Regions from separate parts of the Pseudomonas sp. FG29 genome, predicted to be linked through region 1. Evidence: predicted binding sites of a transcription regulator. Region 1 holds the regulator's gene; the other holds the start of a gene.
What was found. Region 1 encodes sigma-54, which starts transcription at its own class of promoters, with help from an activator protein. Its sites were predicted from a motif close to ANTGGCATNNANNTTGCTNT; they were not measured.
Positions count from the first base shown of each region.

Region 2: a site for sigma-54 is predicted at 2,477-2,496, ahead of ACODS1_RS05695 (pilin). Genes of this name have one in related genera too.

Region 1 covers NZ_JBMDJU010000007.1:44,131-48,275, forward strand. The annotation lists gene rapZ (RNase adapter RapZ) at 1-648, opposite strand, end outside; gene ptsN (PTS IIA-like nitrogen regulatory protein PtsN) at 651-1,115, opposite strand; gene hpf (ribosome hibernation-promoting factor, HPF/YfiA family) at 1,128-1,436, opposite strand; gene ACODS1_RS09930 (RNA polymerase factor sigma-54) at 1,536-3,029, opposite strand; gene lptB (LPS export ABC transporter ATP-binding protein) at 3,166-3,891, opposite strand; gene lptA (lipopolysaccharide transport periplasmic protein LptA) at 3,891-4,145, opposite strand, start outside.
Region 2 covers NZ_JBMDJU010000003.1:99,639-103,783, forward strand. The annotation lists gene ACODS1_RS05690 (sulfatase-like hydrolase/transferase) at 559-1,917, opposite strand; gene ACODS1_RS05695 (pilin) at 1,975-2,460, opposite strand; gene pilB (type IV-A pilus assembly ATPase PilB) at 2,655-4,145, shown strand, end outside.

The DNA of each region.
Region 1 (4,145 bases):
TGCCGCGAGGTAGTCGATGACCGGCTGATCGAGCCCGGAAAAATCGCGCAGTTCAGGTTTCCAGTAGGGGTTGGGCAGGCAGCGCGCGTCGAACACCAGATCGGCGTCCACGGGCATGCCACGTTTGAAGCCAAAGGACTCGACGAGAAAGGCCGTCCCCGTCTGTGCCTGCCCTAGCAGGCGCAGCTTCAGCGCGTCGCGCAACTGGTAGAGGTTCAGGCGAGTGGTATCGATGCGCAGGTCGGCGAGATCGATGATCGGCGCCAGCAACTGCGTCTCGTAGGCGATGGCCTCGGCCAGCGAGCGATGTTCGTTGGTTAGCGGATGACGCCTGCGGGTTTCCGAGAAGCGCTTGAGCAGGGTGTCGTCTTCGGCGTCGAGGTAGAGCACCTCACAGCGGATGCCGCGCTTGTTGACCTCGCTGAGCAACTCGGGAAAGCGGCGCAGCTGGCTCAGCAGGTTGCGTGCATCGATGGACACCGCAACCTGTGGCAGCAGCAGGTCACTGTGCGGCAGAAAACGCTCGGCCAGCTCTGGCAACAGGCTCGCCGGCAGATTGTCGATGCAGTAGAAACCGTTGTCTTCGAGTACATCGAGGGCGGTGCTCTTGCCGGAGCCGGAGCGACCGCTGACGATGATCAGGCGCATGATTATTGACCGTTCTGGATGTCCACGACGACCTGATAGAGCGCCTCGCTGGTCGGCGCCTGACGCAGGCGTTCGCGGACGTCCTGGCGGTCGAGCATGCTGGCGATCTGGCGCAGGAGTTCCAGGTGCGCGTCGGTAGCAGCCTCTGGCACCAGCAGCACGAACAGCAGATCGACCGGTGCACCGTCGATGGCGTCGAAGTCGACGGCCGTGTCGAGGCGCAACAGGGCACTGATCGGGGCGCTGCAGCCAGCCAGGCGGCAATGGGGAATGGCGATACCGTTGCCGAAACCGGTAGAACCGAGTTTCTCGCGGGCAATGAGGCTTTCGTAGATGTCCTGGTTATCCAGGTCAGCAAGATCACGAGCAACCAGGCTGGCGATCTGTTCGAGCACGCGCTTCTTACTGCCGCCCGGCACGTTCACCAAGGAACGGCCGGGGGTCAGGATGTTTTCAAGTCGGATCATGGAGGGGAAATGTCAGCGGGCTGTAGCGCCTTGCAGGCGGTCGAGCTGCTTTTCCTTGTGCTTGATGAGTTGACGGTCGAGTTTGTCGGCCAGCAGGTCGATGGCGGCGTACATATCCGTATGCTCAGCGTTGGCGACGACCTCACCGCCGGCAACGTGAAGGGTGGCTTCGATCTTTTGCTTGAGCTTCTCGACTTCCATGATCACCTGAACGTTGGTGATCTTGTCGAAGTGGCGTTCCAGTCGGCCGAGTTTCTCGCCGATGTAGTCACGCAGGGCGTCGGTCACATCCAGCTGATGTCCACTGATGTTGACTTGCATACCGCTTTCTCCTTGTTGCCTTGTGTAAGAGGCAGGTCATGAGTCGACCTACCACCGGAACACCTTGGCCTGTTCGCGTGTGCGATCAGTCTGGCTTGCTCACATCAGGCGCTTGCGTTCACTGGATGGTGCGATACCGAGAGACTCGCGGTATTTGGCAACTGTCCGACGGGCGACCTGGATGCCTTGTGCCTCCAGTAAACCAGCGATCTTGCTGTCACTCAACGGCTTTTTCGCGTTTTCTGCGGCGACCAGTTTTTTGATGATGGCGCGGATCGCGGTGGACGAGCATTCGCCGCCTTCGGAGGTGCTGACGTGGCTGGAGAAGAAATATTTCAGCTCGTAAATGCCACGTGGGGTATGCATGAATTTCTGCGTGGTGACGCGCGAGATGGTCGACTCGTGCATGCCCACCGCTTCGGCGATGTCATGCAGCACCAGGGGCTTCATGGCCTCGTCACCGTAGTCGAGGAAGCCGCGTTGATGTTCGACGATCTGCGTGGCCACCTTCATCAGGGTCTCGTTGCGGCTCTGCAGACTCTTGATGAACCAGCGCGCTTCCTGCAACTGGTTGCGCATAAAGGTGTTGTCGGCGCTGGAGTCGGCGCGTTTGACGAAGCCGGCGTACTGCGCATTGACGCGCAGACGCGGCATGGCCTCTTGGTTCAGTTCCACCAGCCAGCGGTCGTTGTGCTTGCGCACGATGACGTCCGGCACCACGTATTCCGGTTCGCTCGATTCGATCTGCGAACCCGGGCGCGGGTTGAGGCGCTGGATCAGGTCGATGACCTGCTTGAGCTCGTCTTCCTTGAGCTTGGTGCGGCGCATCAATTGGGCATAGTCACGGCTGCCGAGCAGTTCCAGGTGATCGCTGACCAGACGCTGGGTTTCGGTCAGCCAGGGCGTGCTGGCAGGCAACTGACGGAGTTGCAGGAGCAGGCATTCACGCAGATCACGGGCGCCGATGCCGGCTGGCTCGAATTGCTGGATGCGGTGCAGTACGACCTCGACTTCATCGAGTTCGATGTCCAGTTCGGGGTCGAAGGACTCGGCCACTTCCTCGAGGGTTTCCTCCAGGTAGCCGTCGTTGTTGATGCAGTCGATCAGGGTGGCGGCGATCAGCCGATCCTTGTCCGACATCGGTGCGAGGTTGAGTTGCCACAGCAGGTGGCTGTGCAGGCTTTCACCAGTGGAGGTGCGGGTGGTGAAGTCCCACTCGTCATCATCGTTGCTGGGCAGGCTGCTGGCGCTGGTCTGGTAGATGTCTTCCCAGGCAGTGTCGACCGGCAGCTCGTTGGGAATGCGTTCGCCCCACTCGCCTTCCTCCAGGTTATCAACCGTCGGAGTGGCTTCCTGGTAGCTCTCTTCCTTGCTCGGCGCGGGGGCAGCGCTTTCGGCGCCATCGGCCATCGGGTCGCTGTTGTCGAAGTCGTCGCCATCTTCCTGGCGCTCGAGCATGGGGTTGGATTCCAGCGCCTCCTGGATCTCCTGCTGAAGATCCAGAGTAGACAGTTGGAGGAGGCGGATAGCCTGTTGCAGCTGCGGTGTCATCGTCAGCTGCTGGCCCATCTTGAGGACTAGCGAAGGTTTCATTGCAGACCTTAATTTACTGGCGAGTTACGCCTTCCACATCAGGGCGCCGAAGCGCCGCCAGGAAGCAAATTATATGCCTGAAAAACGCTCATTTGCCTAGGGGCTGTCCTATTCCTGTCATGTAAATGCAGGTCATTTACAGACGGAACTCGTGGCCCAGGTATACCTCTTTCACGGTCTGGTTGGCGAGGATGGTCTGAGCATCGCCTTCTGCGATCAGTTGCCCGTCGTTGACGATGTAAGCAGTCTCGCAGATATCCAGGGTTTCGCGCACGTTGTGATCGGTGATCAGAATGCCGATGCCCTTGGCCTTGAGGTGATGGATGATCTGCTTGATATCGCCTACCGAGATCGGGTCGACACCGGCGAAGGGTTCGTCGAGCAGGATGAACTTCGGATTGGTGGCCAGGGCGCGAGCGATTTCCACGCGGCGGCGTTCACCGCCAGACAGGCTCATGCCCAGGCTGTCGGCGATATGGTGGATATGGAATTCCTGCAGCAGGTTCTCCAGTTCCGCCTGGCGGCCGCTGCGATCCAGATCCTTGCGCGTTTCCAGAATGGCCATGATGTTGTCGGCCACCGACAGCTTGCGGAAGATCGAAGCTTCTTGGGGCAGGTAGCCGATACCCGCGCGGGCGCGGCCATGCATGGGCTGGTGGCTGACGTCCAGATCATCGATCAGCACGCGCCCCTGATCGGCCTGCACCAGGCCGACGATCATGTAGAAGCAGGTGGTCTTGCCGGCGCCGTTGGGGCCGAGCAGGCCCACGATCTGGCCGCTTTCGATGTTCAGGCTGACGTCGCGTACGACCTGGCGACCCTTGTAGCTCTTGGCCAGATGCTGGGCTTTGAGAATAGCCATTACTGTTGCTGATCCGCAGGTTTGTTCTTCGGCTGGATGACCATGTCGATGCGCGGACGCGGCATGCTCACGTTGTTACCGGTGGCACGGCCCGCATTGACGATCTGGCGGCGGGTGTCATAGACGATTTTCTCGCCTTCGAAGGTGTTGCCTTCCTGGATCACCTTGGCCTGGTCGATCAGAACGATGCGCTCGTTGCTGGCGAAGTACTGAATGGTCTTGCCGTAGGCTTTGACGATCTCCTTGTCCACGGC
Region 2 (4,145 bases), on a different contig from region 1:
ACCAGCGGGTCAAAATAGCTTTACACCAACACAGCCAGATCGAGGTGACTGTGCTCGTCCGCCGTACCCTGAACGCGACTACCAAAAGCGTAAATAGCCATAAAACCATCTAGCCGCGAGCGTAACAACTCGACCAGAGCTGCATCATTTATGATAAACCTCCGTCTACCTAGCGAGCAGTCTATCCCCCTGCCACTCCTGCATCACGCAGAATGATCACGGGTTTCGCGTTGCCCTACCCGAGCTACTCGCTGGTGACGTTATTTACGTTATGAAATATATAGATGACCCGTCGATATTTGCTCGCACATATAGTATAGGTGCGCATATGATGACCGACGCTAGGCAATTGCGACATTAAAAACACCAAAGCAGGGCGATTTAATAGCTTCTGATCAACTGACTAAGCTCCAAGCGAGCATGACTTGATATCAACTAAAAATGCATGCCCCTAGAGTTTAACGAACTGACCAACCAATAGCTCCACATTCCAAAGATAGCCCATCAAAAAACCATATAGCAAGACATAAAACCCACCAAACAAGCAGCACTCACACCCTATCTAATCTTGAGCTTAATATAAGAAACCTTAGAATCAACAAAAATTTTGTCCTTCTCCCGCTGATCAAACATTGGCGGAGCGTGATCACCCACAACTATCACATCAAGCTTTGAAGTCACACCGGAAAGTAAACCTGCTAAGCCTTTAAAAAACTGAGCTTGCAGCTTGAGATTTCTACAAGCCTCACCACCAACTAAAACACCATATTCGGCACAGTCAAAAAAATCACCTCGCAAGTCACGAGAGTCATAAAACGAATGAGTATTGAGCGTTAGCCAATATATAAAATCCTTACCCTTCCGATTCAACAAAGGCTTGAGTTGCACCGTCATCAACTCAAGATCACACGCCCCGGGAAAGGAGTAGCAGCGCTCTTTCCACGACCCACTCTCGAAAAAAACCCTTTCATCAAAACCTACCCGAGGATACCAGTGAACACGATCATACATCAGCCCAACCGCACCATGCACAGCGTGCGTGGCGTAACCCTGCCTTTTAAAAAACCCAGGCAAGCACCCTTCAAATCCTTCTGAAACATTGGATAAGTTAAAATGATTAGGCTGAAGGCGACACAACTCTCTCAACTCTCCAGCTACGGTGGCCCCTACAAAATCTTTTGAACCAGACTCCACCACATCAACATTCTTGAGCTCGAGAAGAGGACTTATTAGGCGCTCAAAAATCAGAGGATTTGAAGTAGCCCCCCAAGACTCATTAACAATAAGCAAGACCTTATCTTGAAACTCAGCACCCACATCAAACCACGCATCAGAGGCCCCTTTATAAGCTGCCTTGGCAAATGGCTGCCCTTCCTCGAAATACTTCTCAAGAAACGCACCTTGGCGATATGTATAAAAATAAACAACCTGACTCGAAACAGGAACGCCTTCAGGCACACGCCAAAACTTTCCGCGTTCTACATCTCCTCCGTACACTGAAAACACATAGAACAGCAACGAAGAATTCAATAACGCCAGACAACCTAATAACGTAGAACGCCTAACTGAAAGAAAAAAGAACCAGAACACAAATAACAACAACACCACCAGCACACAAAACAAAACCTGCCAACCTAAAGCAGCGACAGGGATAAAACCCATAAGATAAGCTATATCTTGCAACCTAACAAAAGGAAACACCTGACCAACCAGGACTATTGAGTCCACAAAAACACAAATCAAGAGCAACGGATAAAACAAAAAACGCAACGGAGTAAAAAAAACAACAGCACAAAATATATAATCAAAATTCACATAAGGCCGACCCAACCCAAAATAAGAAGCAAGCAGTCCAAATACAATATTTGGAAAAACAACCACACCAATCAACCAAAGAAAAGAAGAAGTACTTCTCAATACATCACCCCATATAAAAACGCCCCGCATTGCGGGGCGTAATTGAATCGCAAGCAGTTAAGAACCAGCAGCACCGCACTTGCTAGCATACTGCTGAGGAACCGTAGTTGCACAGTTCCACAGGCCGGTATCGCGAGTGTATGTGTAGGTTACGGTGTCACTAGCAAGATTAGCATTAACACCAGTAGTGCCGAAAGTATAAGTCAGCACATAGCTTCCGTCAGTCCCGTTGTACGCCGGCGCTGTTACTGCACCGTACTCACCGGTAAGCTGCAAGCCTAAAGCGTTAGTGGTGGCGTTAGCAGCGCCTGTCGAAGCGGCGAATGCTTCTCCTTGATCAATGCGTTCCTGGATAGCAGTACGAGCACCGCCAAGCAAAGCATGGGACTCGGAGAACTGACTACGAGCGATATAATTTTGATACTGAGGAATCGCGATGGCAGCCAAGATGCCGATGATGGCAACCACGATCATCAATTCGATAAGGGTAAAACCCTTTTGCATTTGAGCTTTCATTTTTTTCTCCAAATTGAATAGGCCCATTGACCTACCTGACACAAAAGCACAGGACGTGCCAACTCTCAAACACGCTCCGTAACAGGCCTTTCCCGGCTCCCAGAGTCACCGACCAGCACAAGTCTCGCCACTAACTGTCATTTTTTGTCACCTTCAATTGCGAGGTTTGGCAGCGCCCCTGCAACTGGGCTATAAGGCAAAGATTATGTGTGGAGCCCGTGATGAACGACAGCATTTCTCTTTCCGGCCTGGCCAGGCAATTAGCGCAAACCGGGCTACTGGACGAAAAAGCCGCCCAACAAGCCCAGCAGCAAGCCCAGCGCAACAAGCTGTCACTGGTGACCTATCTGGTACAGAACAAGCTGGTCAAGAGTCGCGCCCTGGCGGAATTGGCGTCCGAGCAATTCGGCGTCGCGTTCTTCGACCTCAACACCATCGATAAGGAAAGCCAGCCGCGTGAGCTGGTCAGCGAGAAACTGGTGCGCCAGCACCGCGTGCTGCCGCTGTGGCGGCGCGGCAACAAACTGTTCGTCGGTCTTTCCGACCCCACCAACCACCAGGCTGTCACCGACGTTCAGTTCAGTACCGGGCTCAATACCGAGGCCATTCTGGTCGAGGACGACAAACTCGGCGATGCCATCGACAAGTTCTTCGAATCGTCCAATAGCGGCATGGATGATCTGGCTGACGTCGATCTGGACGGTTTGGATGTCGAGGCGGTCAATGACGACAAGCCAATAGGCGAAGCAGGCGCCGATGCGGACGATGCTCCAGTGGTGCGCTTCGTCAACAAGATGCTGCTGGATGCCATCAAGGGCGGCTCCTCCGACCTGCACTTCGAACCCTATGAGAAGACCTATCGCGTCCGTTTTCGTACCGACGGCATCCTCCATGAGGTGGCGCGCCCACCGATCCAGTTGGCGCCACGTATTTCCGCTCGCCTCAAGGTAATGGCCGCGCTGGATATTTCCGAACGGCGCAAGCCGCAGGATGGGCGAATCAAGATGCGCGTATCCAAGACCAAGGCCATCGACTTTCGCGTCAACACCCTGCCTACCCTATGGGGCGAGAAGATCGTGATGCGGATTCTCGACCCTACCAGCGCGCAAATGGGTATCGACGCCCTCGGCTACGAGGAAGAGCAGAAAGAGCTCTATATGAATGCTCTCAAGCAACCGCAGGGCATGATTCTGGTCACCGGCCCCACTGGCTCGGGCAAGACGGTATCGCTCTATACCGGCCTGAATATCCTAAACACGCCAGATGTGAATATTTCCACCGCCGAAGACCCGGTGGAGATCAACCTCGAAGGCATCAACCAGGTCAACGTCAACCCCAAGCAGGGCATGGATTTCACCCAGGCGCTACGCGCCTTCCTGCGTCAGGATCCGGATATCATCATGGTCGGTGAGATCCGCGACCTGGATACCGCCTCCATCGCTGTCAAGGCCGCCCAGACCGGGCATATGGTGATGTCTACCCTGCACACCAACAGTGCTGCGGAAACCCTGACGCGCCTGCGCAATATGGGTGTTCCGTCCTTCAACATCGCCACCTCGGTAAACCTGATCATCGCCCAGCGCCTGGCGCGCAAGCTGTGCAGCACCTGCAAGAAAGAAGTGGACGTGCCACGCGAGACGTTGCTGGCCGAAGGCTTCCCCGAAGACAAGATCGGCACCTTCAAGATTTACGGCCCGGTTGGCTGTGATAAC